Regions from separate parts of the Pseudoclavibacter sp. JAI123 genome, predicted to be linked through region 1. Evidence: predicted binding sites of a transcription regulator. Region 1 holds the regulator's gene; the other holds the start of a gene.

What was found. Region 1 encodes HrcA, which represses chaperone genes, less so after heat shock. Its sites were predicted from a motif close to TTNGCACTCGNNNNNNNCGAGTGCNAA; they were not measured.
Positions count from the first base shown of each region.
Region 2: a site for HrcA is predicted at 9,546-9,572, ahead of HDC34_RS00605 (Hsp20/alpha crystallin family protein). Genes of this name have one in related genera too.

Region 1 is NZ_JACCCM010000001.1:1,838,684-1,854,054, reverse strand. Features, by position in the region: gene HDC34_RS08710 (PhoH family protein) at 1-245, opposite strand, end outside; gene HDC34_RS08705 (histidine triad nucleotide-binding protein) at 334-684, opposite strand; gene HDC34_RS08700 (16S rRNA (uracil(1498)-N(3))-methyltransferase) at 694-1,464, opposite strand; gene dnaJ (molecular chaperone DnaJ) at 1,466-2,551, opposite strand; gene hrcA (heat-inducible transcriptional repressor HrcA) at 2,639-3,670, opposite strand; gene HDC34_RS08685 (DUF4870 domain-containing protein) at 3,837-4,409, shown strand; gene hemW (radical SAM family heme chaperone HemW) at 4,422-5,633, opposite strand; gene HDC34_RS08675 (TIGR01777 family oxidoreductase) at 5,774-6,727, shown strand; gene HDC34_RS08670 (hypothetical protein) at 6,746-7,207, opposite strand; gene dapB (4-hydroxy-tetrahydrodipicolinate reductase) at 7,204-7,941, opposite strand; gene HDC34_RS08660 (histidine phosphatase family protein) at 8,030-8,629, opposite strand; gene HDC34_RS08655 (pitrilysin family protein) at 8,629-9,978, opposite strand; gene HDC34_RS08650 (polyribonucleotide nucleotidyltransferase) at 10,123-12,381, opposite strand; gene ppk2 (polyphosphate kinase 2) at 12,638-13,720, opposite strand; gene rpsO (30S ribosomal protein S15) at 13,846-14,115, opposite strand; gene HDC34_RS08635 (FKBP-type peptidyl-prolyl cis-trans isomerase) at 14,225-14,599, opposite strand; gene HDC34_RS08630 (PrsW family intramembrane metalloprotease) at 14,603-15,371, opposite strand, start outside.
Region 2 is NZ_JACCCM010000001.1:121,269-136,639, reverse strand. Features, by position in the region: gene HDC34_RS00650 (MDR family oxidoreductase) at 1-551, opposite strand, end outside; gene HDC34_RS00645 (GNAT family N-acetyltransferase) at 606-1,079, shown strand; gene HDC34_RS00640 (ABC transporter substrate-binding protein) at 1,190-2,542, shown strand; gene HDC34_RS00635 (ABC transporter ATP-binding protein) at 3,041-3,847, opposite strand; gene HDC34_RS00630 (ABC transporter ATP-binding protein) at 3,844-4,827, opposite strand; gene HDC34_RS00625 (branched-chain amino acid ABC transporter permease) at 4,850-5,830, opposite strand; gene HDC34_RS00620 (branched-chain amino acid ABC transporter permease) at 5,840-7,114, opposite strand; gene HDC34_RS00615 (rhodanese-related sulfurtransferase) at 7,569-8,489, opposite strand; gene HDC34_RS00610 (DNA-3-methyladenine glycosylase) at 8,569-9,501, shown strand; gene HDC34_RS00605 (Hsp20/alpha crystallin family protein) at 9,663-10,076, shown strand; gene HDC34_RS00600 (xylulokinase) at 10,138-11,577, opposite strand; gene xylA (xylose isomerase) at 11,713-12,906, opposite strand; gene chvE (multiple monosaccharide ABC transporter substrate-binding protein) at 13,128-14,249, shown strand; gene mmsA (multiple monosaccharide ABC transporter ATP-binding protein) at 14,387-15,371, shown strand, end outside.

The DNA of each region.
Region 1 (15,371 bases):
ACGTCGGTCGGGGTCTCCTCGCCGCGATCGATGAGACGCTGCGAGCGCTCGACCTGGGCGGGCTCGAGGTCGACGCCGCTCCTGGCCATCTCGGTGATCTCGCGCAGGAGCGCCTCAGCGGCCGCGACGTCGCCGCGCTGCCCGCTGAAGGTGATCTCATTGCCGCGGGCGAGCACCCGCACGCGTGGATGCTCGCGCTCCACTGACTTGAGCAGCCGGTCCCCCGGTCCGAGGAGACGCACCATGGCGACCCCCTCCACCGTCGTGGTCTGCTCGACGAAGTCGTCCTCGACGCCCGATTGCTCGGCGCCGCGGGTCGATGAACTGTCTTGACTAGGCAAGGGATCCTTCCGAGAGTCCTCCGCCGAGGACGTGGGCGTGTACGTGGAAGACGGTCTGGCCCGCGGCCGCTCCCGAGTTGAAGACGAGGCGGAACTCGCTGTCCGTGTGCTGGTCGGCGAGCCCCTGGGCGACGGCGACGACCTCGGCGAGCAGCTCGGGGTCGCCGGCGGCCAGCTGGGAGACGTTCGCGTACTCCTGAGTCTTCGGGACGACCAGGAGGTGCACGGGTGCCTTCGGGCTGATGTCCTTGAACGCGATGACCCGCTCCGACTCGAAGACGATGTCGGCTGGGATCTCGCGGTTGATGATGCGCGTGAAGATGGACGGCTCTGAACTCGACATGCAGCCAGCCTACGACTCGGCGCCCGAGCGGAGCCGCGAGTCCCACGAGCCGCTCAGGGCGAGGATCGCGGCGATGGCGGCTGGAGCCGCACTCGAGGTCCGCAGGACGGAGGCGCCGAGATGCACGCGGCGACCGCCGGCGGCCTCGAACGTCTCGAACTCGCTGCCGTCGATCCCGCCTTCCGGGCCGACGACGAGCGTCAGCCGCCCCAGACCCGCGGTTGGACGCTCCTCGAGCGCGTCTCTCAGCGAGATGTCGCCGAGAGGGTCGAGCACCAGCAGCGGACCTTCCGCGGCGAGCCCAGCGACCTGTGCCGTCGAGTGCAGAGCAGCGACGTCGGGAACCCACGGCGACAGGCTCTGCTTGCTGGCCTCCCTGGCGACGGCGGCCCAGCGCTCTCGGCCCTTCTCCGCCTTCTGGTCCCAGCGACTCACGCTGCGCTTCGCCTGCCAGGGGACGAAGGCCGCGGCGCCGAGCTCTGTGGCCACCTGGACCGCGAGATCGTCCCGTCCGCCTTTCGCCAGCGCCTGCACGACGACGACTCGGGGCTCGAGCTCTGGAACCCGGCTGGCCCGGAGGACGTTCACGACCGCCAGGTCACGTTCGAGTGCGGCGAGCTCGCCGTCGACGACGAAGCCGCGCCCGTTGCCGAGCTGCAGGTGCTCGCCCACGCGCATGCGCGCGACGCCCATGTGCTTGGCCTCCGCCCCGCGGACCTGCGTGACGTCGCCCGCACGAAGCGCCTCGTCGAGGTCCTCAACGAGGTAGAGCCAGGCCACGTCAGCGGCCGAATCGGTCGCGGAGCTTCGAGAACATCCCCTGCTTTTCGCGCGCGAGGCGCGGTGCCTCGTGACGATGACGGGTCGCGAACTCCTCGATCAGCTTGCGCGACTTCCCGTCGAGCTTCGCGGGCGTCACGACCTGCACCGCGATGTCGAGGTCGCCTCGGTGCGTCGAGCGCAGACGCGTGATCCCACGACCGCGAACGGTGAGGACCTCGCCCGACTGAACGCCGGCCGGGATCTGCAGGTCGACATCGCCGTCAAGGGCGCCGACCGTGGTCGAGGTGCCCAGGATCGCGTCAGCCATCGACACCTCGATGACGCACTGCAGGTCGTCGCCGTCACGAGAGAAGACCTCGTGCGGTCGGACCCGGATCTCCAGGTAGAGGTCGCCGTTCGCTCCACCAGCCGGACCGGCTTCGCCTCGGCCGGGAAGGTGGATGCGCAGGCCGGAGTCGACGCCGGAGGGGATGTCGACGGGAATGCTCACGTTGGCGCGCACACGTCCCTGACCGTGGCACGTCTCGCACGGATGCTCGATGACGGTTCCGTAGCCGCGGCACTGCGCGCACGGCTGGTTCGTGACGACCATGCCCAGGATGGAGCGCACCTGACGCTGGACCGAACCGGCTCCCCCGCATGCCGAGCACGTCGTCGGCGAGGTGCCCGGAGCGCAGCACGTTCCCTGGCAGTTCTCGCAGGCGACCGCAGTGGTGACCTCGAGGTCGCGGTGCGTGCCGAACATGACCTCGTCGAGGTCCAGCTCGACGCGAACCAGCGCATCCTGACCGCGCTCTGCCCGCGACCGTGGGCCCCGGGAACCCTGCTGCCCGAAGAAGGTCTCGAAGATGTCCCCGAAGCCGCCGAAGGACTGCCCGTCCGGTCCGCCCTGGTCGTACTGTCGGCGTCGCTCGGTGTCGCTGAGCGTGTCGTAGGCGTGCGTGACGGACTTGAAGCGCTCCGCGGCGTCCGCGGACGGGTTGACGTCCGGGTGCAGCTGGCGGGCCAGCTTGCGGTAGGCCTTCTTGATCTCGTCCTGGGACGCCTCGCGGCTCACGCCGAGCACGTCGTAGTGGTCTGCCAAGAGTGGCGACTCCTTCTTTGCATCTGTGAATGTGTGCCTGTGTTGTCAGGCACCGGGTGCAACCGCCGGCGAGCCGGTCGGTGTCGGTCAGGCGTCCAGGTGTCTTTCGTCGAGCACCCGTGACAGGTAACTCGCAACGACCCGCACGGCCTGGATATTCCGCGGGTAGTCCATTCTCGTCGGTCCCACCACCCCGAGGCGCGCATCGCTGCCAGAGCTGCGATATCCGCTGGTCAGGATGGCCGTCTCGCCGAGGCCGAGGTCGACGTTCTCCTGGCCGATGCTGACCGAGTAGGCCTCGGTGCTGGAGTGGAGCTCGTCGAGCAGGCGCAGCAGCACGACCTGCTCCTCGATCGCCTCGAGCACCGGGAGGATGCTCGAGGGGAAGTCGCGTTCCGTTCGGGCCAGGTTGGCGGTCCCTGCCATGACGAGGCGCTCCTGGCGGTGCGCGAGCACAAGCTCGAGCAGGTTGGCCACGACGGGCGCGAAGAGCTCCGCGTCCTGCTCCCCCATGATGCCGCTCACGTCCCTCAGCTCAGTGGATGCGTGCGCGACGGTCCGGCCGACGAGGCGACCCGCGAGGCGATCGCGGAGCACGTGAAGCTGCTCGACACTCACCTCAGCCCCGAGATGCCCGATGCGCTGCTCGACGCGGCCAGAGTCGGTGATGAGGACGGTGAGCACCCGCCTGCTCGAGAGCAGCACGAACTCGACGTGCTGGATCGACGCGTTCGCGAGCGACGGGTACTGCGCGATCGCCACGGAGTTCGTCAGCTGGGCGAGCAGGCGCACCGAACGCCCGAGCACCTCGTCGACGTCCTCGCTGCCCTCGATGAAGGTCTCGATCGCGCGTCGCTGCGCACCCGAGAGCGGTCGGAACTCGGCAAGCCGGTCGACGAAGAGCCGGTAGCCCTTGTCCGTCGGGATGCGCCCGGAGGACGTGTGCGGGGCGACGATGAGCTCCGCGTCCTCGAGCTGCGCCATGTCGTTGCGGATGGTCGCGGCTGAGACGCCGAAGTCGTGACGGTCGGCGATCGACTTCGAGCCGACGGGCTCTCGGCTCGTCACGTAGTCGGTGACGATGACTCGGAGCACCTGCATGCTTCTATCCGAAACCACGATGCCCCTTCCGCTTCCGACCGCTGGCCCTCGACGGGGCGCCCATCTGGCACTCCCAGTCAGAGACTGCCAATCCTACCGCGTTCGGTCGACGGCAGGGGCAGAATGCCCAGGCCGTCACCGAGCAACCGAAATAGCCTGGGTGAAAACCGTCGAGAGGAATCCCATGTCCGATCACAACGCACCGACCCCGCAGCCTGGGAATGAGGATCCTGCTCAGCACCAGCCGTACAGCCAGCCCGGCCCGTACGGGCAGCAGCCCCCATACGGGCAGCAGCCCCCATTCGGACAGCAGGCGCCATACGGACAGCAGCCCCAGTACAGTCAGCCGCAGTACGGCCAGCAGCAGGCCGGGCCGCACTCGAGCGGTGCCACGAGCTCGGAACCGCCGCTGACGGCGGACGGGGACCGCCTCGTCGCGACGTTCGATCACCTGCTCAACATCGTCGCGCCCGCTGTCGGCCCACTGATCCTCTGGCTCGTGACGAGGCGGCGCGGCCCACTCGCCAACAGCGAGGGCCGTGAAGCCCTCAACTTCGGCATCACCGTCGCGATCATCTACGTCGGCATCGGGGTCATCTCGCTGCTGTCCCTGTTCGGCGGACCGTTGGCCCTGCTCGTGCCACTGCTGTACCCGCTGCTCTGGGTCGCCGTCGTCGTGTACGCGATCCTCGGTGCAGTGCAGGCCAATCAAGGCCGACCGTACCGCTACCCGGTGACCTTCCGGTTCGTCAGCTGACGAGGGCACGTCTCAGACGGCGATGCGCCTGACGATCGCATCCGCCATGAGGCGGCCCCGCAGCGTGGGCACGAGCCTCCCCTGCAGCGCCGCCCTGCCGTCGACGAGCGACTCGGCGATGAGCTCGGCGACCACACTGAAATCGTCGAGCTCAGAGATCGCGAGTCCTTCGCGGAGTCGTGACCCGAGCATGATGCGCTCGAACCGCTTCGTGTCCTCGTCGAGCACCTCCCGCCCCATGGCCGGGGTGATGCCGTCGGCGAGCCTCGACGCGTACGCGCTCGGGTGCTTCGCGTTCCACCAGCGCACTCCGCCGACATGGCTGTGCGCTCCCGGTCCGAAGCCCCACCAGTCGGCGTCGCGCCAGTAGGACAGGTTGTGGCGCGACGGATGCTCGCCTCGCAGCGACCAGTTGCTGACCTCGTACCACTCGAAGCCGGCCGAAGCCAAGCGCTCCTCCGCGAGCTCGTACATGTCCGCTTGCAGGTCGTCGTCGACGGCGGGCACCTCACCGCGGCGAATCTGCCTGGCGAGCTTCGTGCCGTCCTCGATGATGAGGGCGTACGCGCTCACGTGGAGCGGCTCCTGCTCGAGGGCCATGTCGAGCGAACGGCGCCAGTCCTCGAGCGACTCCCCTGGCGCGCCGTAGATGAGATCGAGACTCGGCTCGAGCCCAACCCTCTTGGCGGCAGCGACCACGATCGGGATGCGGGCGGGGTCGTGCGTGCGCTCGAGCACGGCCAGCACATGCGGGACCGCCGACTGCATCCCGAAGCTCACGCGGGTCACGCCGGCCTCGCGCAGCTGCGCGAGTTCACGTTCGCCGACGGAGTCCGGGTTCGCCTCGACCGTCACCTCGGCGTCAGGGGCGAGGCCCCAGCGGCTCCGAACGCCATCGAGCATCGCCGCGAGGTCGCTGACCGGCAGGAGGGTCGGCGTCCCACCGCCGAAGAAGACGGTCGAGACCTGGCGGGGCGATCCCGCGAGAACGCGCTCCGCGATCGCCATCTCCTTCTCGACCTCACCCGCGTAGCTCGAGCGAGACACCCCGCCGAGCTCCTCGGCCGTGTACGTGTTGAAGTCGCAGTACCCGCACCTGACACGGCAGAAGGGAACGTGGATGTACACGCCGAAGTCGCGTGCTTCGGCGCCGATGAGAGCCTGAGCCGGGAGCTCGCCGCTCGGCGGGACAGGCTCGCCAAGAGGCAGGGCGCTAGGCGCCAAGATAGCCGTTCAGCTTGGCCCAGCTCGGGGCGCGAGTCTCGTGATGCACCCGGACAGCCTAGGCGGTTTCTGTCGCTACATCACCCGAGCCCCACCGTGCGTTGCGCTCCCGCCCAACTGAGGGGACTACCGTCTGAGTCATGAGCAGCCAGGCGACCTCCCATAAGCACGTTCTCGTCTCCGGGGCATCCGGCATGATCGGCCACAGCCTGATCGAGGAACTCCACGCGCACGGCCACCGTGTCACGCGGCTCGTCAGGCGCGAACCGAAGGACAGCACCGAGTTCCGGTGGAACCCCGCGCAGCGCACCCTCGACGCGAGGGTGCTCGACGGGGTGGACGCGGTGGTGAATCTCTCGGGGTCACCGCTCAGCAAGCTCCCGTGGACCTACAACGTGAAGAAGGAGATCCTCAGGTCGCGCGTGAATGCGACGCTCACGATCACTGCTGCGATGGCCGCGTCAGCGAACCCGCCGACCCTGCTCATCAATGGCTCGGCTTCCGGCGCGTACGGCGACCGGCCAGGTCAGGTCCTCGACGAGGACTCCCTGCTTCCGGAGACCGACGAGTTCCTGCCCCGCGTCGTCGACCGGTGGGAGCGCGCGGCGCAGACGGCGCCGGAGGGCACCAGGGTGGTGCTCGCGCGCACGGGGCTCGTACTGGGCCGCGGCGGAGTCCTCACGGTCCTCAAGACGCTGGCGAGCGTCGGGCTCCTCTCCCAGCTGGGTGACGGCACGCAGCACTGGCCGTGGGTCAGCCTGCGCGACGAGGTGCGCGCCCTCAGGTTCCTGCTCGAATCCGACGAGGCGCAAGGCGCCTACAACCTGGTCGGTCCCACCCCCGCGACGGCCGACGAGATCCAGCAGCAGCTTGCGACCGAGCTCGGTCGCCCCTACAAGCTGAAGGCGCCGTCGACCCTCATCGACCTCACCCTGCAGAAAGCCGGCCGCGAGCTGTTCCTCGCCGACCAGCAGATCCGTCCGAAGCGCCTCCTCGACGCGGGATTCGCGTTCAAGGACCGCACCGCCACGCAAGCCGTGGAGCTCGCGCTGAAGTCTCCTGAGTTCGAGCCGGAGCCGGGGGCCGGTGTCTGACCTGAGCCTGACCGCGGTTCACGCCCCCTCGGGGCGCACCTTCTCCAGGCGGATACCCTCGCGAAGCGCTGACCTCGCTCGCTTCCGGTCTCCGGACGCCGAGTAGGCCAGCCCGAGGCGCATCCAGGCTCGCCAGTCGTCGGGGGCGGCTTCGACCTCGGCCTTCCACTTCGGGAAGTCCTCGTCGGCGGCCTCCCGCACGACTCGGCCGCTCGGGCGCTTCGCCAGGTCGTCCTCCGGCAGCTCCCCTGCGTCAGCGAGGCGCCGGAGCAGCCGCTCCGTCTGCATCCCGAACAGCAGCTCGCGTGCGATGAAGACGACCGCGAGGACCGGGAAGACGATGAGCGCCGCGCCCATGATCTTCGCGACGATGTCGCCAGCGAACAGGGAGACCGCCATACCGGTGACGAAGACGACGTAGAGCAGCAGGAGCAGTGTGACAGCCGCGACGCCCAGCTTGGTGGCGAGGTTGCGCTTCACGCTCTGCCCAGCAGTTCGCCGAGGCCGAGCACATCGTCAAGGCCGACCGTCGTGCCCTGTGAGGACCGCGCGTGCCCGATCGCAAGCCTGATGCCCTGCACATACGCCTCTTGTGAGATCGTCTCGTGTCGAATCGTGAGCACCTCCCCAGCTCCCCCGAGAACGACCTGCTGGTCGGCGACAACACCGCGCAGACGCATGCTGTGGATCGGCACGCCTGCGACCTGCTGTCCTCGCGCCTCCTGGCCGGCGTTCGGTGGGCGCAGCGGGTGCTCTCGCGCTGCCGCGATGCGCTCCGCGGTGCGGACCGCCGTTCCGGACGGGGAGTCCACCTTCTTGTCGTGGTGGGCCTCGAGGATCTCGATCGAGTCGAAGAACCGGCCGGCCACGCTCGCCAGCGCCGTGCCGAGCACGGAGCCGAGCGAGAAGTTGGGGACGAACACGGCTGCTCGTCCGGCCGGCACGACCGCCGCGACGCTCGCGATGCGCTGCTCATCCCACCCGCTCGTGCCGACGACCACATCGAGCCCGTGCTCGAGCGCGAACGGCACCGCGATCTCCGAGGCGTCGAGGTGCGACACGTCCACGAGCACGTCGGCGCCGAGCATCTCCTCAAGCGGAGTGGCACTCGTCAGCCCCGCGTGGAGTGCAAGCCCCTCCGTCGAGTCGATGATGCGCTCCACGAGGCTTCCCATGCGACCGGATGCGCCGAGCACGGCGACCTGAGTTTCCATGTCTCCAAGGGTACGGGCAACCGCCGTCGGTCCAGGTCGCTGTGGAGGGAGAGTCTGGCTGCGCGGCGGCGCCGAACGCCGCGAGTGGTCAGACCGCGATCGAGGCGCTGACGCCCGTGCGAAGTTCCGGAGTCAGGTGCGCCTGGTCGTTGAACAGCAGCAGCTCCGCGGGCTTGCGCGTGCGGACGCGCACGACGGTCAGCCCCGTGTTCACCGAGTTGAGCCCGAGCCAGCGCCAGTCTGGAGCGTCGACGACCCGACGCACGAACTCGCCGATCACGAAGTTGTGGGTCACGAGGAGCGTGTGCCGATCGTCTCGGCTCTTGCTGAAGAACGTGTCGTAGGCGTCGCTCATCTGCGCGACACCCGCCTCGATGACCTCATCGCCGATGCCGCCGAAGAAGCCGTCGTAGATGGAGGGTGCGCCGTCTTGTCCAGTGGGGATGCAGTCGAACAGCAGCGTCGACTCGAGGGCCGCCGGGCCGCTCGTGTACTGGTCGATGATCGCGCTCGTCTGCACGGCACGATCGAGCGGGGAGGTGTAGGTCTCGCTGAGCGGGACGGCGGCGAGACGACGGCCGATCAGGTGGGCCTGCGCACGGCCTCGCTCGGAGAGCGGGCCGTCGTTGATACCGTGCTCTGCGTTCTCCTGCTCGCCGTGTCTGACGAGGTAGAGGTAGTGCGACATCAGCGGCGCTCCAGTTCGGTCCTTGCTTCGGACGACAGTTTACCGACAGCGGATGCGACGAGCTCGCCGCTGAACATGTCGGCGGCGACCGACTGCACCTCATCGAGTGTCACGGCCTCGACTCGCGAGAGTGCCGCCTCGAGGTCGTAGAACCGACCCGTGTGAATCTCCGCGCGGCCGAGGCGCGACATGCGAGTGTCCGCGTCCTCGATCGCCAGCGCGGAGCCGCCAGCGCTCGCGCTCTTCGCATCCGCCAGCTCCGTGGCCGTCACACCGTCCTGCACGAGCTTCTCGGCTTCCTGGCGCAGCACTCGGACGGTCTCGAGCACGTTGTCTGGCGCGCATCCGGCGTACATGCCCGTGACGCCGAGGTCTGAGTGACTTCCGCCGAAGGAGTACACCGAGTACGCGAGCCCGCGCTTCTCCCTGATCTCCTGGAACAGGCGCGATGACATGCCACCGCCGAAGATCCGGTGCATGAGGCCGAACGCCTCCCGACGCGGGTCGAGCTGGGTGATGCCTTGCCCGCCGATGACGAGCGCCAGCTGCTCGAGCGGGCGGTCGATGGCGGACAGCGGGCCGGTGGGCACTGCGGACCCGGGCTGCAGGGCCGTCTCCCGACGGGCCACGGGGGCGGACGGCACGTCGAGGTCCCACCCTCCGGCCTTCAGGTTCCTCTCGAGCTGCGCACGGACCTCCTCGTGCTTGACCGCGCCCGCGATCGTCACGACGAGCTCCTCGGGACGGTAGTGCTGGCGGTAGGAGCTCCAGACGGCGTCGCGTTCGGCCGCCCTGATCGAGGCCGGGGTCCCGCCGATAGGTCGCGCGAGCGGATGCGTGCCGAGCAGCGTCTCGTAGAAGCGCTCCCAGACGACGTCGTTCGGGTCGTCGTCGGCCATCGCCAGTTCTTCGATGATGACACCGCGCTCGATCTCGAATTCCGCCGCGTCGATCACGCTCGAGGTGATCATGTCGCTGAGCACGTCGACGGCCATCGGCAGGTCCGCATCACGAACCTTGGCGTGGTAGAGCGTGTGCTCCTTCGCCGTCTGCGCGTTGACTTCGCCGCCCACCCGCTCGAACGCGGCCGAGACCTCGAAGGCGGTACGCGAGGGCGTCCCCTTGAAGAGCAGGTGCTCCAGGAAGTGTGTGGATCCGTACTCGTGAGGCTGCTCGTCGCGCGAGCCGACCGGCACCCACAGCCCGATGCTGGAGCTGGCGGCCCCGACGACCTCTTCGGTCAGGAGGCGCACGCCGCTGGGGAGGACGGATCGGCGGAAGAGGCCGCCGTTCGACACACGTGCTTCGATCTCGGGAAGGTCAAGTGGCAGTTCAATGGCATCGCGCATAACCAGTCAAGCCTAGAGCGTCCCAGCGGTGCGAGCGTCAGCGACGTGGGAACTCCCAGCAGCGAGGCGGAAGCGCAGCCGCAGGACAGCAAGACGGCCCCGCGCAGGGATGCGCGGGGCCGTCTCGGTGATACGGGGCCGGAGTTACTCGGCGCCTGCCTCGAGGGCGACGCCCTCTTCAGCTGCTGCTTCCTCGACCACTGGGGCGAGCGACAGCTTTCCACGGTCGTCGACCTTGGTGATCTCGACGAGGATCTTCTGGCCGACTCCGAGCACGTCCTCGACGTTCTCGACGCGCTTGCCACCGGCGAGCTTGCGCACCTCGGAGATGTGCAGGAGGCCGTCCTTGCCCGGGAGGAGCGAGACGAAGGCACCGAACGACGCGATCTTGACGACCGTGCCCAGGTACTGCTCGCCAACCTCGGGGTTGGTCGGGTTCGCGATCGCGTTCACCGCTGCCCGAGCGGCTTCGGCGGACGGACCATCGACAGCGCCGATGTACACGGTGCCGTCGTCCTCGATCGAGATGTCGGCGCCGGTGTCGTCCTGGATCTGGTTGATGACCTTGCCCTTTGGCCCGATCACCTCGCCGATCTTGTCGATCGGCACGCGGACCGAGATTATGCGCGGAGCCGTGGCTGCCAGCTCATCCGGCGTGTCGATGACTGCGTTGATCGCCTTGTCGAGGATCTGGATGCGAGCATCCCGAGCCTGCGTCAGCGCGCCGTCGAGGACCGACGTCGGGATGCCGTCGAGCTTCGTGTCGAGCTGGATGGCCGTCACGAACTCGGCCGTGCCGGCGACCTTGAAGTCCATGTCGCCGAGTGCGTCTTCAGCGCCGAGGATGTCGGTGAGGGCGGCGTAGCGCGTCTCTCCGTCGACCTCGTCGGAGACGAGGCCCATGGCGATGCCGGCAACGGGCGCGCGCAGCGGCACGCCGGCGTTGAGGAGCGACAGCGTGGAGGCGCAGACCGAGCCCATCGACGTCGAGCCGTTCGAGCTGAGCGCCTCCGAGACCTGGCGGATCGCGTAGGGGAACTCCTCGCGGCTGGGGAGCACCGGCACGATAGCGCGCTCGGCGAGGAAGCCGTGCCCGATCTCGCGACGCTTCGGCGAGCCGACGCGTCCGGTCTCACCCGTCGAGTACGGCGGGAAGTTGTAGTGGTGCAGGTAGCGCTTCGACGTGATCGGCGAGAGCGAGTCGATCTGCTGCTCGAGCTTGAGCATGTTCAGCGTGGTGACGCCGAGGATCTGCGTCTCGCCGCGCTGGAAGATAGCCGAGCCGTGCACGCGAGGCACGACGTCGACCTCTGCGTCGAGCTGGCGGATGTCGGCGACGCCGCGTCCGTCCATGCGCTTGCCCTCACGGAGGATGCGTCCGCGGACGACGTCCTTCGTGACGGTCTTGTACGCGGCGGACACCTGACCGGCGACGGAAGCGTCGAGCTCTCCGCTTTCGATCTTCGCGGCGATCTGCTCCTTGACGCTCGCCTTGAGGGCGTCGTCCGCGTCCTGTCGCTCGACCTTGCCGGCGATCTGGTACACGTCGACGAGGCCGTCGTGCGAGAGCGCGGTGACGGCGTCGAGCGCCTCCTGCGTGTAGGGCAGGAAGACGGGGTACTCGACGACGGGCTTCGCGGCCTGGTCTGCGAGCTCCTGCTGTGCCTTCACGAGCTGCGTGAGGAACGGCTTCGCAGCCTCGAGGCCCTGTGCGACGACCGCTTCGTCCGGCTTCTGCGCGCCGGCCTGGATGAGGCCCCACGCGTGCTCGGTGGCCTCGGCCTCGACCATCATGATGGCGATGTCTTCGGTGCCGTCAGCCTTGGTGACGAGGCGGCCGGCGACGGTGAGGTCGAAGACCGCGTCAGCGAGCTGCTCGAACTTCGGGAATGCGACCCACTGGCCGTCGATGAGCGCGAGACGCACACCGGCGATCGGGCCAGAGAACGGCACGCCGCTCAGCTGCGACGAGAGCGACGCGGCGTTGATGGCGAGGGCGTCGTAGAACTCGCCCGGTGCGATGGAGAGCACGGTGACGACGACCTGGACCTCGTTGCGCAGGCCCTTGACGAAGGACGGGCGCAGAGGGCGGTCGATCAAGCGGCAGACCAGGATGGCCTCGGTCGAGGGGCGACCCTCACGGCGGAAGAACGATCCGGGGATCTTTCCGGCGGCGTAGCTGCGTTCCTCGACGTCGATCGTGAGCGGGAAGAAGTCGAAGTTCTCCTTCGGATTCTTCGAGATGCTCGTGGCCGAGAGCAGCATGGTCTCGTCGTCGAGGTAGGCGACGGCGGAGCCCTGCGCCTGCTGGGCGAGGCGCCCTGCTTCGAAGCGGATCTTGCGCTGGCCGTGCTTGCCGTTGTCGAGAACGACTTCAGAGAACTTGATTTCGGGACCTTCCAAGAGGTCTCCTCCTTTTGCGTGTGCACGCGAAGGGAAAGCGCGACCGGGTCATCCCGGGCTGATCGTCAGTAGAAGACCTCTGTCTTGTTCGCGCTTCGACGCGAAGCCACGACAGGAACCCACCACCGAGGACCAGCTACTCGCCGCCCCGCGTATCTTGAGTGTTTGCGACATCGACTCTACCAGCGGAGGGCGCCGAGCAGCTGGAACCCGTGCGGCGATTGCCGACGAGCCGCGCAACACTGCAGACCTGGCCCTATTTCTTGCGCGACGCTCGAGGCAGCTCCGTCACGAGCGGGAACTCACCGGTCGGCTTCTCCCCCTCGTCGTAGAGCTTGCTCGGGGATCCGACGATCTTCTTGTCGGCCGCGTGCGCGACGCCCTCGTCCTTCGACGGGTAGTCGAACTGCGAGAGGACGTAGCGCATGGCCTCGAGCCTCGCCCGCTTCTTGTCGTTCGATTTGACGACCGTCCACGGCGACTCCGCGGTGTCCGTGTAGAAGAACATCGCCTCCTTGGCCTCGCTGTACTCGTCCCACTTGTCCAACGAGGCGAGGTCGGTCGGGCTCAGCTTCCACTGGCGCACCGGGTCGTCCCGACGGGCGGCGAAGCGAGCGAGCTGCTCGGCCCGACCGACGGAGAACCAGAACTTGATGATCGTGGTGCCGGAGTTCACGAGCATCCGCTCGAACTCAGGAGCCGACCGGGTGAACTCGAGGTACTCCGTCGGCGTGCAGTAGCCCATGACGCGCTCGACGCCAGCACGGTTGTACCAGGAGCGGTCGAGGAGCACGATCTCGCCACCGGAAGGCAGGTGCTCGACGTAGCGCTGGAAGTACCACTGCGATTGCTCCTTCTCCGTGGGCTTCTCGAGCGCGACGGTGCGTGCACCGCGGGGGTTCAGGTGCTCCATGAAGCGCTTGATCGCCCCGCCCTTGCCTGCCGCGTCACGCCCCTCGAAGATGATGACGACCTTCTGGCCGGTCTCCTTGACCCAGGTCTGGAGCTTCAGCAGCTCGATCTGCAGTGCGCGCTTCTGCTTCTCATACTCCTTGCGCGGGAGCTTCGTGTCGTACGGGTAGCCGTGCCGCCAGGCCTCGCCGAGCGGGTCCTCGTCTCGCAGCTCTGCGAGCTCGTCGATCTCGGGAGTCGTGTCCGGGATACCTGCCCGGTTCAGGCGGTAGGCGGTCTGAGCTCCTTGGGCGGATCTGCGGGAGCGACCGTTCGAGCCATCGGCAGCCTTGCTTCCATCGACGAGGGCTCCATCGCCGTCGGATGCGGCCTTTGCCTGGCCCTTTGAACCTGCCTGGTGCTGAGCTGGGGTGCGAGAGGCTGCCATGACGACAGCCTAGTCGCGCCTCGGCGAGCGGGCACCGCCGAGACGGTTCGACTTCTCGCACGCGGTCAGACCGTCGAACGCGAAAAGAGCCCCTGCCGATGGCAGGGGCTCTTCGCAGCAAGTGCTTAGCGGCGGAGGCCGAGTCGTCCGATGAGCGAACGGTAACGCGCGATGTCGACGTCGGCGAGGTAGCCGAGCAGACGACGACGCTGACCCACAAGCAGCAGGAGACCACGACGCGAGTGGTGGTCGTGCTTGTGCTCCTTGAGGTGCTCGGTGAGCTCCTTGATTCGCGTGGAGAGGATGGCAACCTGAACTTCAGGGGAGCCAGTATCACCCGGGTGCGTTGCGTACTCTTCGATGATGGCCTTCTTGCCCTCAGCGCTTAGTGCCATTGACAGACCCCCTTCTCTTTCGTTGCGCGGCGCTCAGCACACAGTGTGCGAGCTCTCTTGATCCGCGGCCGTTTCACGGCAACCGAAAGAGCATATCAGGTTCGAAGGCTCAGCTCACACCCAGCAGGTCGATGATGAAGACGAGCGTCTTGCCGGAAAGCGGGTGTCCTCCGCCTGCCGCGCCGTAGGCGAGGTGGGGTGGGAGCACGAGCTTGCGCCGTCCACCGACCTGCATGCCGGGAATGCCTTCCTGCCAGCCGCGCACGAGCGCCTTGAGCGGGAAGTTGACCGACTCGCCACGGTTCCACGAGGAGTCGAACTCCTCCCCCGACTCGAATTCGACGCCGAGGTAGTGCACGTCGACCGTCGAGGACGGCTCCGCGACTGCCCCGTCGCCCACGATGATGTCTTCGATGACCAGCTCTGCTGGCGCCTCTCCACCTGGGAAGTCGACTTCTGGCTTGGTGCGATCAGTGTTTGTCATGTCCTACATCCAAGCGCCGGAGCCTGGACGAGTCCCGGATGACGCGCCGTGCGGCTGCGCCTGCGCCATGATGAGCTCGCCTCGAAGCTCGCCGAGACGGCGCAGCAGGAGCCGCTCGTCAAGCAGCTTGCTGGTCCGATTGGGGTCGAGGACGACCTGGTGACGCACACTGGCAAGACGCGTGGACTCCGTGATGAAGTCACGCATGGCCTTGTCAGCGCGCTTCCCTGAGCGTCGCGCCCAGGCGCGTGCGCTCGACCTGCCCCGCATGGTCGAGAGCATTCTGATCTCCGCGGGCGAGTACCAGCCGACGGCCGCGTACTCGGAGAGTCGGTCGACGATGATGCGCGCGTCTCTTCTCCGAAGCAGGAAGATCGTGACGACCCAGGCGATGAAGATGGGCACCATCACGACGGCGAAGAACAGGATGAGGCCGAGGATGCCCGCGGACTGCTGCACGAGACCGGAGCCCACGTTCCAGAGCGCGTGCAGTCCCATGGCGGGAATCAGGCCGAGCGCGAAGCCGCCGAGCGCGGATCCCCAGCCACCGCGGCGTGCGCCGATGCCCATGCCGATCCCCGTCAGGGAGACGCACATCGGGTGCAGAAGCGGAAGGGCTATACCGCGGATGAAGTACTGGGCGACGAACCCGCCGACGCCTGCCTCCTGCCACATCGAGGAGAAGTAGAGGATGTTCTCGGTGAAGGCGAACCCGGCGCCGAGCAGCGCACCGTAGACAAGGCCGTCGGTCGGGCCGTTGAAGTGGCGCCGA
Region 2 (15,371 bases), 1.7 Mb from region 1:
ACCCGGTAGCCGAGGCCCGCCAGCAACGCGATCGCGACGCTGCCCACCCCGCCGGCCGCGCCGGTCACGAGCACGTCGCCATCACCAGGCTCGACCTGCTTCTCCAGTGCGAGCACCGAGAGCATCGCTGTGTAACCGGCCGTGCCGATCGCAGCACCGTCGATCAGCGACATCGCCTCCGGCAGGTGGATGAGGGACTCGTCGTCCACGAGGCACACTTCGGCGAGGCCACCGTGCCGGGTCTCGCCGAGGCCAGCGCCGTTCAGCACCACTCGATCGCCGGGCACGAAGTTCTGGGTGCGGGACTCGCGCACGACCCCGACGACGTCGATGCCGGGGACAAGCACATCCGCCCGGCTCACGCCGGGCTTCCCCGCGAGCAGCAACGCGTCCTTGTAGTTGAGGCTCGTATAGGCGACGTCGACCAGCACCTGGTCTCGCCGCAGGTGACCGCCGCCGAAGAGCTCATCGTCGAGCTCGTCGAACGCGACATCGATGCGAGGCTTGCCCGCCGCGTCAGTGGACTTCGTCGTCAGGTATCCGCGAACCATGGCGCCATCGTAGGTGGCCAGTCTCCGAACTCCACCTCTGCGACACTGGCTGACATGATCACGGTTCGCACCTTCCCCGAACTCAGCGCGGCCGAGCTGTGGGGCATCCTGCACCTGCGCTCGAGCATCTTCGTCGTCGAGCAGGACTGCGTCTATCTCGACCCTGACACCGCCGACTTCGCAGAGGGCACCCAGCACGCGTTCGTCGGCGACGACCCCCTCTACCCCTACAGCTACGCGCGCCTGCTGCCGCTCGGCTGGCCGGACGAGCACCTCCCGACCGACGCGCGCGCGATCGGCAGAGTCGTCACCGCCGAGAACTCAAGGGGCCTCGGATACTCGGCCCAGATCATCCGTCACCTCATCGAGATCGCCGACAGCGAGGGGGTCGGGGCGGCCCTCAACGGGCAGGCGCACCTCGAAGCCTGGTACGCGCGATTCGGCTTCGAACGGTGCGGCGACACCTTCATCGAGGACGACATTCCCCATGTCCCGATGGTGAAATACACATCGAGCCCCCACTCATGATTTACTCGCTCGTAACAAGCATGAATCAGTTCGTCGCAGTGCCGCGGCTAACTTGAGATCCGGGCGCCGCTGCGCGGCGCTCGCTCTCTGCTTACGTATAAAGGAGCACCATGAGTAACCTTGCCAAGTCGTCTCCCTCCAGGAAGCTGCGCATCACCACAGGAATCGCCGCCATGAGCGTCGGCGTGTTCATGCTGGCCGCGTGCTCTTCGACGACAGATGGTGGCGAACCAGCCGCGGACGGCGACGCCGCTGCCGCAGTCTGTGGCCCGGACACGGCTGAGACCGTAACCGAGGTCTCGCCCGTCGAAGCCCCGACCGCTCAGGAGCGCTCCGAAGCGCTCAAGATCGGCTCGCTGCTTCCGCAGACCGGAACCCTCGCCTTCCTCGGCCCGCCCGAGATCGCGGGCGTCGACCTCGCCGTCGCCGAGATCAACGCATCGCCGTCCGGCGTGCTCGGCGGCAACATCAGCGTCGTCCACCGCGACTCTGGTGACACGTCGACCGACATCGCCACGCAGTCGGTCACCGACCTCCTCAGCCAGAATGTGTCCGCCATCGTCGGCGCCGCATCGTCCGGCGTCTCGATGACGGTCATCGACCAGATCACCGGCGCGGGCGTCGTGCAGATCTCCCCGGCCAACACGTCGGCCGAGTTCTCCACGTACGCAGACAACGGCTTCTACTTCCGCACCGCCCCCTCGGACATCCTCCAGGGCCGCGTCAACGGAAACACGATCGTCAACGACGGCAACGCATCCGTCGGCATCATCTACCTGAACGACGCGTACGGCTCGGGCCTGTCCGAGAGCATCACCACGGCCGTCGAGGCCGCTGGCGGCGAGGTCGTCGCCTCTGAGGCCTTCAACGAGGGCGACAGCCAGTTCTCGGCACAGATCGACGCCGTCACGGCAGCCGACCCCGACGCGATCGCGCTCGTCGCGTTCGACCAGACGGCGACCATCGTCCCGCAGCTCATCGGCACCAAGGGCTTCCCCGCCGACAAGCTGTACATGGTCGACGGCAACATGGCCGACTACTCCGCTGACTTCGAAGAGGGCACGCTGAACTGCGCCAAGGGCACCATCCCCGGCGTCGTCGCCTCCGACGACTTCCGCGCGAAGCTCCTCGGCATCGACCCCGACCTGAAGGACTACACGTACGGCGCTGAGTCGTACGACGCCGTCATCCTCGCTGCCCTCGCGGCGCAGGCCGGTGGGGCAGCTGACCCGACCACCATCAAGGACAACATGCAGAAGGTCTCCGTCGATGGTGAGAAGTGCACCACCTACGCCGACTGCGTCACGCTCCTCGAAGCTGGCACCGACATCGACTACGACGGCGTCTCCGGCCCGATCTCGTTCGACGAGAACGGCGACCCGTCAGAGGCCACGATCGGCATCTACCAGTACGGCAGCGGCAACACCTACTCCAACATCGGAGAAGAGGCTGGCCAGCTCTAAGCTGACTCGCTGAACGAGGGCCCGGGATGCACGCATCCCGGGCCCTTCCGTGTGCCCAGGAGGTGCATCCGCTCACCCGACCGTCCGGCCCGCATGGCCTCGGGGGCCCGCTGGTGCAGCGCGATTCTTGCGGTCGCTGCCGGTCAAGTGGCCCTTCTGGGGTGCTGGAATGGGCGCTTTGGCTGGCAGCGATGGGGTGTGGATGCGCGGCAGGTGCGGTTTCGGGTTCCGCTCGCCCGTCCGGCCCGCATGGCCTCGGGGGCCCGGTGGTGCAGCGCGATTCTTGCGGTCGCTGCCAGTCAAGTGACCCCTCTGGGGTGCTGGATTGGGCGCTTTGGCTGGCAGCGATCAAAAAGCAGCGCGGGGAGGGGCACTTCGACTGGCAGCGGTGGGGTTCGGTGGGGTGCGCAGGGGCTCGCGGCGCGCACGCAGAAGGGCGGGGAGGTCCCAGCGCGTCTGCTGGAGGCCTCCCCGCCCGTCTGCCGTGGATGCTGGCGGCTAGTGGGCCGCGTCGCCGTCCTTCGCCTGTTCGTCCGCGGCGAGGGTGCCGAGGTAGAGGGCGATGACCTTCGGGTCGTTGAGCAGCTCGCGGCCGGTTCCCGTGTACGCGTCCTTGCCCTGGTCGAGCACGTAGGCGCGGTCGCAGATCTGCAGGCAGCGGCGTGCGTTCTGCTCGACCATGATGACCGAGACGCCAGCGCGGTTGATCTGGCGCACGCGCAGGAACGTCTCGTCCTGGCGCACTGGTGAGAGGCCCGCGGAGGGCTCGTCGAGCAGCAGCACCGACGGGTCCATCATGAGGGCGCGGGCCATGGCCACCATCTGGCGCTCACCGCCGGAGAGCGAGCTGGCGCGCTGCTTGCGACGCTTCCCCAGCTCGGGGAAGAGGTCGGCGACGAACTCGAAGCGCTCGTTGAAGACCTTGGGTCGCAGGAAGAGCCCCATCTCGAGGTTCTCCTCGATGGTGAGCGACGGGAAGACGTTGTTGTTCTGCGGCACGAGGCCGACGCCCTTGGCGACGAGCTTGTCGGCGCGCAGGCCGGTGATGTCCTCGCCCTTCAGCATGACGCTGCCGCCGCGGATCTTGATCTGCCCGAAGATGGCCTTGAGCACCGTCGACTTGCCGGCTCCGTTGGGGCCGATGATGCCGATGAGCTCACCGGGGTAGGCGTCGATCGAGCATCCGTTGAGGATGTTCACGCCGGGCAGGTAGCCGCCGACGAGGTCGATGGTGGACAGCACTGCGTCGCCTCGCGGCGCGGTCGATGCCGGTGCAGCGGATGCGGTGGGCTGCGTCTCGCTCATTTGCCGTCACTCTCCTTCGTCTCGGCCTTGGTCTCGGCGATCTCCTCGGCGATCGAGGTCGTCCCGAGCACCTCGGCCTCGTACTCGGCGGCCGCCTCGACGCCTTGTTCCTCGGCGATGCGCTCGACTTCCAGTTCCTTGATGTCGAGGTCGCCGAGGTCCTGGTCGTGGTGCGCGCCGAGGTACGCGTCGATGACGGCCTGGTCCTTCATGACCGTCTCGGGTGGGCCCTCTGCGACGATCTGGCCCTCGGCCATGACGACGACCCAGTCGGAGATGTTGGTGACCATGTGCATGTCGTGCTCGACGAACAGCACCGTGGTGCCGTCGTTCTTGAGCTCCTTGACGTGGCCGAGCAGCGACTGCACGAGCGCCGGGTTGACGCCGGCCATTGGCTCGTCGAGCATGATGAGCTTGGGGCTGCTCATGAGCGCGCGGGCCATCTCGAGCAGCTTGCGCTGTCCGCCCGAGAGGGACGCCGCGTAGTCTTCGCGCTTCGCGTCGAGCTTGAAGCGAGCAAGGAGCTCGTCTGCCTTCGCCGTGATCTCGGTCTCGCGCTCGCGCCACAGCGGCTTGAAGAGCGCGCGCAGCATGCCCTCGCCGCCCTGCTGGTCGGCGCCGAGCAGCATGTTGTCGAGCACCGTCATGCGCCCGAGCGACTTCGTGAGCTGGAAGGTGCGGACCATGCCGGAGCGCGCGACCTTGAAGGCTGGCACGTTTGCGAGCGAGGTGCCGTCGAACGACCAGGTGCCTGTGTTCGGCTTGTCGAAGCCCGTCAGCAGGTTGAACATGGTCGTCTTGCCGGCGCCGTTCGGACCGATGAGCGCGGTGATCTTGCCGCGCGGGATCTCTAGGTGCTGCACATCCACTGCCGTGTTGCCGCCGAACTGGCGGGTGACGCCGTCGGCGATGACGATCGGGTCGACCTTCTTGCAGCCGGGTCCGACCTTGCCGTCGACGAACTCGTGGGTGGGGAGGATGCCCGCTGGGGGGCTCGTCTGCTCAGGCACTGAAGCTCAGCTCCTTCTTGTTTCCGAAGATGCCCTGGGGTCTGAAGACCACCAGCAGCATGAGCGCGATTCCGACGATGATGAAGCGGAGCTGGGCGCCCTGCGTCATGGAGAGGAAGGTGATCGCCCCGGATTCGATGAGTCCGTTGATCACGCCCTGCGTGAGGGAGAGGACCACCCAGAAGATCATGGCGCCCACGATGGGGCCGAAGATCGTCGCGGCTCCACCGAGGAGCATGATCGTCCAGATGAAGAACGTGAGGCCCGTCGTGTAGTTGGCGGGCTGCACGGCTCTCGGCAGGATGAAGATGATGCCGGCCAGCGAGCCGAGGAGACCTCCCGTGATGAGGGCCTGCATCTTGTAGGCGAAGACGTTCTTGCCGAGGCTGCGCACGGCGTCCTCGTCCTCGCGGATGCCGCGGACCACGCGACCCCACGGGCTGCGCATGAGGGCCCAGACGAGGAGCGTCGCGAGGAGGACGATGCCCCAGCCGACGATGCGAGTCCACCAGTCGTACGCGTTGTACGTGAAGGGACCGAAGCCGTAGGTGCCGTCCGGGATCGGGTTGATCGCCGCGAAGGTGCCCTTGAAGCCGTTGAGGCCGTTGGCGGCACCCGTGACCGGGGTGAGGCCCGTCGTCGTCACGATGTACCGGAGGATCTCGGCGGAGGCGATCGTCACGATGGCCAGGTAGTCAGCTCGCAGCCGCAGTGTCGGGACACCCAGGATGAACGAGAAGATCACCGAGACCACGATGACGCACAGCACGGCGGCCCAGAGCGGCCAGCCGAGGCTGATCGTCGGGATCGCGAACGCGTACGCGCCGATCAGCATGTACGCGGCCTGACCGAAGTTGAGGAGGCCGGTGTAGCCGAAGTGGATTCCGAGGCCGATCGCGGCGAGCGCGTAGGCAGCGGTGGTGGGGCTGAGGAGCTCGCCGACGGCGTTGCTCAGGATGTTTGACCAGTCCATGTTCGTCTCCTAGCCGACTCGCTCGCGGCGGCCGAGAATGCCCTGGGGCCTGACGAGCAGGACCAGGATGAGGATGAGGAGCGCCGCCGCGTACTTGAGGTCGGCGGGGATGAAGAGGGTCGAGAGCTCGACGAAGATGCCGACGACGAGCGATCCGACGAGCGCGCCGTACGCGGAGCCGAGGCCACCGAGGGTGACGGCGGCGAACATCAGCAGCAGCACCTGGAAGCCCATGTCCCACGACGACTGGCGGTACAGGGCGAGCATGACGCCGGCGAGGGCGGCGAGGCCACCTGCCGTGGTCCAGACGATGCGGATGATGCGGTCGACGTTGATACCGGATGCGCTCGCGAGCGACGGGTTGTCGGAGACGGCTCTGGTTGCCTTGCCGACCCTGGTGCGGGTCAGGAACAGGGCGACGAGCAGGAGGGTGACGATCGAGATGCCCATGCTCAGCAGCGAGCCTGTCGTGATGCGCACGGGGCCGAACTCGACGGCCCCGCTGAGACCCACGGAGCTCATCGGGAGGATCGCTCCGCCGAAGAACAGCTGGTAGATGTAGCGCAGCGCGAGGCCGAGGCCGATGCTCACGATCATGGCGGGCACGAGGCGCACGCCGCGCTTGCGCAGTGGCTTCCAGAGCGTCGCATCCTGAACCCAGCCGAAGGCCGCGCCGAGGAGGACGACGATGATCATCGCCACGAAGATGTTGAGCCCCATGGAGACGGAGAAGAGCCAGGCCATGAGGCCACCGAACGTGACCAGCTCGCCGTGCGAGAAGTTGTTCAGCCCGGTCGTGCCGAAGATCAGCGTGATGCCGATCGCGCCGAGCGCGATGAGCAGGCCGAAGTTGAGCCCCGCGACGAGGCGCTCGATGAGCTGCGAGCCGAAGTTGCTGCTCTGCCTCGTGTCCTCGCCGAGCGCGAAGAGGCGACCGACGTTGGTCGTCGACCACTCGTCCTCCGTGACCTCGGCCGTCGCCCCGTCTTCGTTGCGGAGGTCCACGCCGTCCGGCAGCGTCTCCGTGTCGAGCGTCACCGTGTAGTTGCCGGGGCCGGGGACGGGGACGCGCCAGCGTCCGTCCTCACCCGACTCCACCGTCTCGGTGTAGCCGTCGCCTTCGACGGTGAGCGAGACGCCCTCGACGGGTTCGCTCTCGAAGTTGAGGATGCCGCTGATCGAGTACGCCGACTCCTCCGGGGGCTCGGACTCCGCGTTTGCGGGTCCGGCCATCGAGAAGACGCCGAGGAACGCGAAGAGCGACATCGCGAGGGCCGCGAGCATTCGGTGCGTTTGGGTGAGCCGGGAACGCCCGGCGGTCGCTGAGCGCGATCCGGCTGGCGGAAGCGGACTGAGGAGAAGGGGCACGGAGTACCTCCAGTGCGAGTCGGGCTGGGCACGACGACTGAACGAGATTCTGGAACTGCTATTGCTGCAAGCGAGGATTCGCCACTCTGCGAATCTACGGATGATTTGTATCGGCAATGTTTCTTTGCCGCTACACACGATAGCGGTGCGGGCGTGCCGCTGTGCGCCGTGAGCCGCCCGAACGCGCAATTTTGTTCTACGTCACCACAAATGTGGCGGTCCGGCGCGTTCCAGTGTGCCGCCGCCGCCAAGATCGGGGATGTCTGAAGATCACCCACGTGCTCGGCGTGTCACCGACCGGAAGGTGGTCCGTCAGGGCCTCGAGAGGAGCGACGGATGCGGCCGACCCGGCCCTGGCCCGATCCTCCGGTCAGGAAACCGCCCTGTCTGGGACCGCCGCGAGCTGGTGCTCGGCGCAGAGCAGCTCGTTCGCGCCGCAGTCTTCGCAGGCGACGAAGCGCTCGCGGCACGAGGCGTCGCTGCAGTTCTGCGTGCGGTGCGTGGGCGCCGCGCACTCTCGGCAGCGCCCGAGCATCTCGGTGTTCGGCCCGAACTCGAGGTGCTCGCGGGCGTCGAAGACGGCGAGCGATCCCTTCCAGAGGCCTTCGTTGCCGAACTGCTCGGCGTAGCGGACGATGCCGCCGTCGAGCTGGTACACCTCGCTGAAGCCGCGCTTCACCATGAGCGCGGAGAGGACCTCGCAGCGCACGCCTCCCGTGCAGTAGGTGACGACGGGCTTCGACTTCAGCTCGTCGTACTTGCCGGACTCGAGCTCGGCGATGAAGTCACGGGTTGTGCCCGTCTCTGGCACGACGGCGCCCTCGAAGCGGCCGATCTGGGCCTCGATGGCGTTGCGTCCGTCGAAGAAGACGACGTCGTCGCGCGACTCGACCAGTGCGTGGAGCTCGTCGGGGGCAAGGTGGGTGCCGCCGCCGACCACGCCGTGCTCGTCGACCTCCAGTTCCCCGGGCGCCCCGAAGCTCACGATCTCGTCCCGCACCTTGACGCTGAGGCGCGGGAAGTCGAGGCTCTGTCCGTTCTCATCGAGGCCGGTGCCCTCCGACCACTTGTAGTCGGCGTCCTTGAACGCCGCGTACTCGCGGGTGGTGCGCACGTACCGCTTGAGCGCGTCGAGCTCCCCGCCGAGGGTGCCGTTGATGCCGTCCTTCGAGATCAGGATGCGCCCGCGCAGCCCCAGCGACGCCGCGAGGTCTCGCTGCCAGAGGCGGATCGCCTCCGGATCGGCGAGGGGCGCGAAGGCGTAGTAGAGCACGATCTTGGGGACAGCCATGCGGTCGATTTTAGGTGAGCGGCGGGGCTCCGAGCGTCGAGGGGGCGCGGATGTCGGTGGGTCTGCGTACCCTTGCCGCATGCCAGATCGGGTCATGACGCTCTATCGGCCGGCGCTGCCGGTCGATGTCGTGCAGACCCTGTCGCCGCTCATGCGGGGCAGGCGCGACCCGACCTGCTGGATGCACCCGGTCTCGAGGGACGTGTGGCGCACGTCGCACGCGCTCGCGGGTGGGGCGACGACTGTCTTCCGGCAGGCGCGGGACGGGGTCCGCATCGTGTCGTGGGGCGAGGCCGCCGAGATCGCGGTCGACGAAGCCCCGGTCCTCCTTGGTCGCGATGACGACTGGAGCGAGCTGCGCCTCGAGGCGCTTCCCGAGCTGGCGGATGTGCGGCGTCGCAACGAGGGGCTCCGGCTCCCGAAGTCGGGGGCGGTGTTCGAGGCGCTCAGTGCCGCCATCATCGAGCAGAAGATCACGGGCCTCGAGGCGCATCGAGCGTGGGACATCCTGCACCGCGACTACGCGGGTGCCGCGCCCGGCCCAGCCGGCCTCGTGCCGCGCCACCTGCGGCTTCCGCTCACACCGGAGCAGTGGCGGCGCATCCCGAGCTGGGACTGGCATCGGGCGGGCGTCGACCACTCCCGGACGGGTACGGTCATCCGCTCCGCGACGGTCGCGTCGGCGCTGGAGCGCACGGCGAGCCTGCCAACCGGGTCTGAGGAGCCATTGCGCCGCCTCCGCTCGATTGTCGGCGTCGGCGTGTGGACGGCAAACGAGACCGTGCAGCGCTCACACGGTGACCCGGACGCGCCGAGCTTCAGCGACTACCACATCCCCAACATGGTGGGGTGGGCGCTCGCGGGCTGCGACGTCGACGACGACGGCATGCGGGAGCTGCTCGAGCCGTGGCGGGGGCATCGCGAGCGGGTCGTGCGCCTCATCAAGCTGGCTGGCAACCCGCGCCCGAAGCATGGCGCGCGCATGACCGTGCAGGACCACCGCTTCCACTGACGGGGGTCGTTCGCCCACGGCTGACGCGGTTTTCAGCAAACTTTCTGGCACTCGGCCTGGTCGAGTGCTAATTTTCTGAGCAAGGAAGTTGACACCAGTCGACTCAAGTTCACCGCAGTCGCTCACGATCGTGAGGGTGCGTACAAGGAAGGGAAAACGACATGGCACGCGTCTTCGATCCGTTCCAGGAGATGGAACGACTTTTCCAGGGAGCACCGAACAGTCCGCGTTCGATGCCCATCGACCTCTACCGTGAGGCCGACCACTACATCCTCACCGCCGACCTGCCCGGCATCGACCCCAGCTCGATCGACGTCGACCTCGACGGCCAGCAGCTCACGATCCGCGCCGAGCGCAGCACCGTGAACGCCGAGGGTGCCAAGTGGCTCGTGCGTGAGCGCAACGGCGGCAGCTACCTGCGTCAGTTCACGCTCGGCCAGGGCCTCGACACCGAGCGCATCGCCGCGAGCTACGAGCACGGCGTGCTGACCGTGACGGTTCCCGTCAGCGAGCGCGCGAAGCCGCGCAAGATCGAGATCGAGACCGGCACGAAGGTCGAGACCATTCAGGCGTAGCCGACAGGCGACGCAGGAGAGGGGGGGCAGTGCGATCTCGCACTGCCCCCTTCGCGATGTCTCAGACGGAACGCAGGCCCTTGCCTGACTCCTCGGAGTCCCGCGCGAGCTCCGCGGCCGCCACGAACCGGGCTCGAAGCGCCGCATCAGGCGCAGGCTCCAGGTGGGCGATGGTCTCGACGGGCCAGTCGGGGCGGCTGCCGGTCGCGATCCAGGCGGCCTGGCGGGCTGCGCCGTCGGCGACGTACTCGCCGGGCGCGGGGATCTCGACGGGAACCTCGAAGAGGGTCGGGGCGACGGCGCGCACGCCCTCGCTCAGAGCGGCGCCGCCGATGAGCATGACGCGCTTCGCGTCGACGCCGAGCGCGCGGTGCGCATCGAGGGCCTGTGCGAGGCTGCCGAGCATGCCCTCGACCGCGGCGCGGGCGAGGTTCTCGCGTGTGAAGGATCCACGCGTCATGCCGAGCAGGGATGCTGTCGCGTCCGGCAGGTCGGGAGTGCGTTCGCCGTCGAGGTACGGCACGAACGCGAGCCCGCCGGAGCCCACGGGGGCGGACGCGGCCAGCCGGCCGAACTCCGCGTGGTCCACGCCGAGCACGGTTGCGGTCGTGTCGATGACGCGCGCCGCGTTGAGCGTGGCGGACAGGGGAAGGAACTCGCCCGTCGCGTCGGCGAATCCCGCAAGACCGCCGTTCGGGTCGACAACCGGCCGCTCGGCGACCGAGAACACGGTGCCGGAGGTGCCGATGGAGACGACCACGTCGCCGGCGCGGGCGTTGAGACCGAGCGCGGCACCCGCGTTGTCACCGGCTCCCGCGGCGACGAGCACGCCAGCCGGGGTCTTGCCGGCGACCTCGGACGGGCCGAGCACGCGCGGGAGGATGACGTCGTGGCCGAGCGCCGCGACGAGCAGCTCGCGGTCGTAGTCGCCGGTGAACGGTGACCAGTAGCCGGTTCCGGAAGCGTCGGAGCGGTCGGTCGTGAGCTTCGTCAGGTCGGGGCCGAGGGGGCTCTCGTCGGCGGGGCCGTAGCCGAGGAGCCGCCACGTGAGCCAGTCGTGGGGGAGTGCGACGGCGGCGACACGCGCGGCGTTCTGTGGCTCGGCATCCCGAAGCCAGCGGAGCTTCGTGATGGTGAAGGAGGCGACCGGCACGAGGCCTGTGCGCTCGACGAGCGTCTCCTGCCCGAACTCCGCGATGAGGTCGCGGGCGGCAGCCGCGCTGCGCGTGTCGTTCCAGAGCAGCGCGTCGCGCACGACGTGGCCATCGGCGTCGAGCGCGACCATGCCGTGCTGCTGGCCGGCGACGGACAGCGCTGCGACGTCCTCGAGCCCGCCAGCCGCTGCGGTCGCGTCCTGGACGGCGGCCCACCAGTTCTCCGGGTCCACCTCCGTGCCGGGGGCGTGCGACGCGCGACCCTGGCGGATGAGCTCGCCCGTCACGGCGTCCCGGATGACGAGCTTGCAGCTCTGCGTACTCGAGTCGAAGCCGGCGACGAGCATGGTGGTCTGCTTTCTGTAGTGCTGGGGTGGGGTGCACGACAGAGCTGGGGCGGATGCATGCGCGTCGTTGGACGTGCGTGCATCCGCCACAGCTCTGTCAGGGGGACGGGGGAGTCCGTCGGGCGAGGGGCGGGACTAGCCGCGGGCGCCCATGAGGTGCTCGAGCGCGAGCTGCTGCAGGCGCACGAAGCCGAAGCCCTTGCCGTTGAAGTACGCGTTCGCGTCGAAGTCCTCGTATGCGGAGCGGTCGGCGAGGAAGTCGTCGTACGTCTCGCCCTCGCCGAGCGTATTGGTGGAGAGCTCGTCGACGCGGGACGCCGCGAGAGCCTCCTGCACCTCGGGGTCGGCGCGGAATGCCGCCGCGCGCTCCTTGAGGAGCAGGTAGGTGCGCATGTTCGCCGCTGCCGACTCCCACACACCCGTTTCGTCCTCGGTGCGCGAGGGCTTGTAGTCGAAGTGGCGCGGGCCCGTGTAGGTCTGGCCGCCGTTGGGGCCGCCGTTCTCGAGCAGGTCGACGAGCGCGAACGCGTTCTGCAGGTCGCCGTGACCGAACACGAGGTCCTGGTCGTACTTGATGCCGCGCTGGCCGTTGAGGTCGATGTGGAAGAGCTTGCCCTGGTAGAGGGCCTGCGCGATGCCGGCGGCGAAGTTGAGGCCAGCCATCTGCTCGTGTCCGACTTCAGGGTTCACGCCGACGAGCTCTGGACGCTCGAGCGTCTCGATGAAGGCGAGGGCGTGGCCGACCGTGGGGAGGAGGATGTCGCCGCGGGGCTCGTTCGGCTTCGGCTCGATGGCGAAGCGGATGTTGTAGCCCTTGTCGGTGACGTAGTCGCCGAGCAGGTTGACGGCCTCGCGGTAGCGCTCGAGGGCCTGGCGGATGTCCTTCGCGGAGTCGTACTCGGCGCCCTCACGGCCGCCCCACATGACGAACGTCTCGGCGCCGAGCGAGGCGGCGAGGTCGAGGTTGCGGAGCACCTTGCGCAGCGCGAAGCGGCGCACATCGCGGTCGTTCGACGTGAAGCCGCCGTCCTTGAAGACGGGGGCGGAGAAGAGGTTCGTGGTGACCATGGGAACGACGAGGCCCGTCGCATCCAGGGCGCCGCGCAGGCGGGAGATCTGGGAGTCGCGCACCTCGTCGGTGGATCCGAACGGGAAGAGGTCGTCGTCGTGGAACGTGAGTCCGTAGGCGCCGGCCTCGGCGAGCTTCTCGACGACGTGCACGACGTCGAGGTCGGCGCGCGTCGGGCCGCCGAACGGGTCGGTGCCGTTGTAGCCGACGGTCCACAGACCGAACGAGAACTTGTCTGCGGGGGTGGGGGTCAAAGGCATGAGGGTCCGTTCCAGATATCGTCGTTGATAAGTTCTAGAGAGCAACATATAGCATTCCGATGTCGTAGATCCACCCTCAGTTGTCGTTGGGATGCATCTCAGGCCCCTCCGGCCGCCAGTTTTGTCACGAATCCGAAACGGGGTTGCACAACTGCACCCAAGTAGGTATATGTTTGGCGCGACAACTTAGGGCAAGACATTTCAGAGAGGAAATGACCTTCATGTCAGCAACGAAGAAGTTGCTCGGTCTCGCAGTCGTTGGAGGCCTCGCACTCGGCCTCACCGCCTGCGACGCGCCAGCAGACCCAGCAGCAACCGGCGAAGCAGGAGCAGCAGTCGAGGTCGAGAGCGTCGGCATCTCGATGCCGACCCGCGAGCTCGAGCGTTGGATCAACGACGGCGCGCAGCTCCAGAGCAAGCTCGACGAGGCCGGCTTCACCACCGACCTCCAGTATGCCGAGAACGACCCGGACACGCAGATCTCGCAGATCCAGAACCAGATCGCGTCCGGAGTCAACGTGCTCGTCGTCGCCGCCATCGACGGCTCGGTGCTCGCACCGGTGCTGCAGGACGCGGCTGACGAAGGCGTCACGATCATCGCCTACGACCGCCTCATCAACGACACCGAGAACGTCGACTACTACGCGACGTTCGACAACTACGCGGTCGGCAAGCTGCAGGGCGAGTACATCGTCGACACGCTCGACCTCGAGAACCAGCCGGGCCCGTTCTACCTCGAGCCCTTCGCCGGCAGCCCCGACGACAACAACGCCAAGTTCTTCTTCTCCGGCGCATGGGACGTCCTCAAGCCGTACATCGACGAGGGCAAGCTCGAGGTCGCTTCGGGCAAGGCACCCGCATCGAACGACGACTGGGCCTCCGTCGGCATCCAGGGCTGGGAGAGCGCTGGCGCTCAGGACGAGATGGAGAACCGTCTCGCCTCGAACTACAGCGACAAGAAGGTCGACGTCGTCCTCTCGCCGAACGACAGCCTCGCCCAGGGCATCTCGGAGGCACTCGTCTCCGCCGGCTACACGCCGGGCTCCGAGTGGCCGATCCTCACGGGCCAGGACGCCGACAAGGCGTCCGTCGTGAACATCCTCGCCGACAAGCAGTCCATGACGGTCTGGAAGGACACCCGCCTCCTCGGCGACCAGGTCTTCGCCATGATCGAGTCCCTCAAGGCCGGCACCGAGGTCGACGTCAACGACACCGAGAGCTACGACAACGGCGTCAAGGTCGTCCCCTCGTACCTCCTCGACCCCGAGGTCGTCACGAAGGACAGCGTGCAGGAGAAGCTCATCGACAGCGGCTTCCTCAAGGCATCGGACGTCGGACTCTAACGAGTCACCGACACACACACGGAACGCGCTCGGGCTGGCTGTGCCCCCACACCAGCCCGAGCGCGCTTCCGTGACAGCTCGCGCCTGAACGCGCAGAGCAACACCGAGCGTTGCAGCTCGGAAAGCGAGACGGAGCAATGGTGCAAGACGACAAGATCCTGAAGATGTCGAACATCGTGAAGGAATTCAGCGGTGTGCGGGCCCTCTCGGGCGTCAACATCGAAGTCCAGCGCGGCGAGGTGCACGGCATCTGCGGCGAGAACGGCGCTGGCAAGTCGACGCTCATGAAGGTCCTGAGCGGCGTCTACCCCCACGGCACCTTCGAGGGGACCATCGAGTTCGATGGCCGCGAGGTGCGGTACAAGAACATCAACGACAGCGAGCACGACGGCATCGTCATCATCCACCAGGAGCTCGCCCTCAGCCCCTACCTGTCGATCGCGGAGAACATCTTCCTCGGCAACGAGGTGCAGCGCTTCGGCATCATCGACTGGGACGAGACCAACCGCCGCGCGGCAGAGCTGCTGAAGCGGGTCGGCCTCAACGAGAACCCCGCCACGGTGATCCGCGAGATCGGCGTCGGCAAGCAGCAGCTCGTGGAGATCGCCAAGGCGCTCTCCAAGGACGTGAAGCTCCTCATCCTCGACGAGCCCACCGCCGCCCTCAACGACGAAGACTCCGCCCACCTGCTCGGCCTCATCGAGCAGCTGCGCGAGCAGGGCATCACCTCGATCATCATCTCCCACAAGCTCAAGGAGATCCGACGCATCGCAGACCGCGTCACGATCATCCGCGACGGAGCCACCATCGACTCCATCGACATGAGCGAAGAGGACGCGACCGAGGGGCGGATCATCCGCGCCATGGTCGGCCGAGAGCTCAGTTCCATGTTCCCGCCCCGCGACGCGGTCATCGGGGAGGAGAAGCTGCGCGTCGAGAACTGGACCGTGCACCACCCCGCCGACCCGAGCCGCAAGGTGGTCGACGACATCTCCTTCCACGTGCGCGCCGGCGAGATCATCGGCTTCGCGGGCCTCATGGGTGCGGGCCGGACGGAGCTCGCGATGAGCATCTTCGGCCGCAGCTACGGCACCAACATCTCCGGCGAGGTGTACAAGTCGG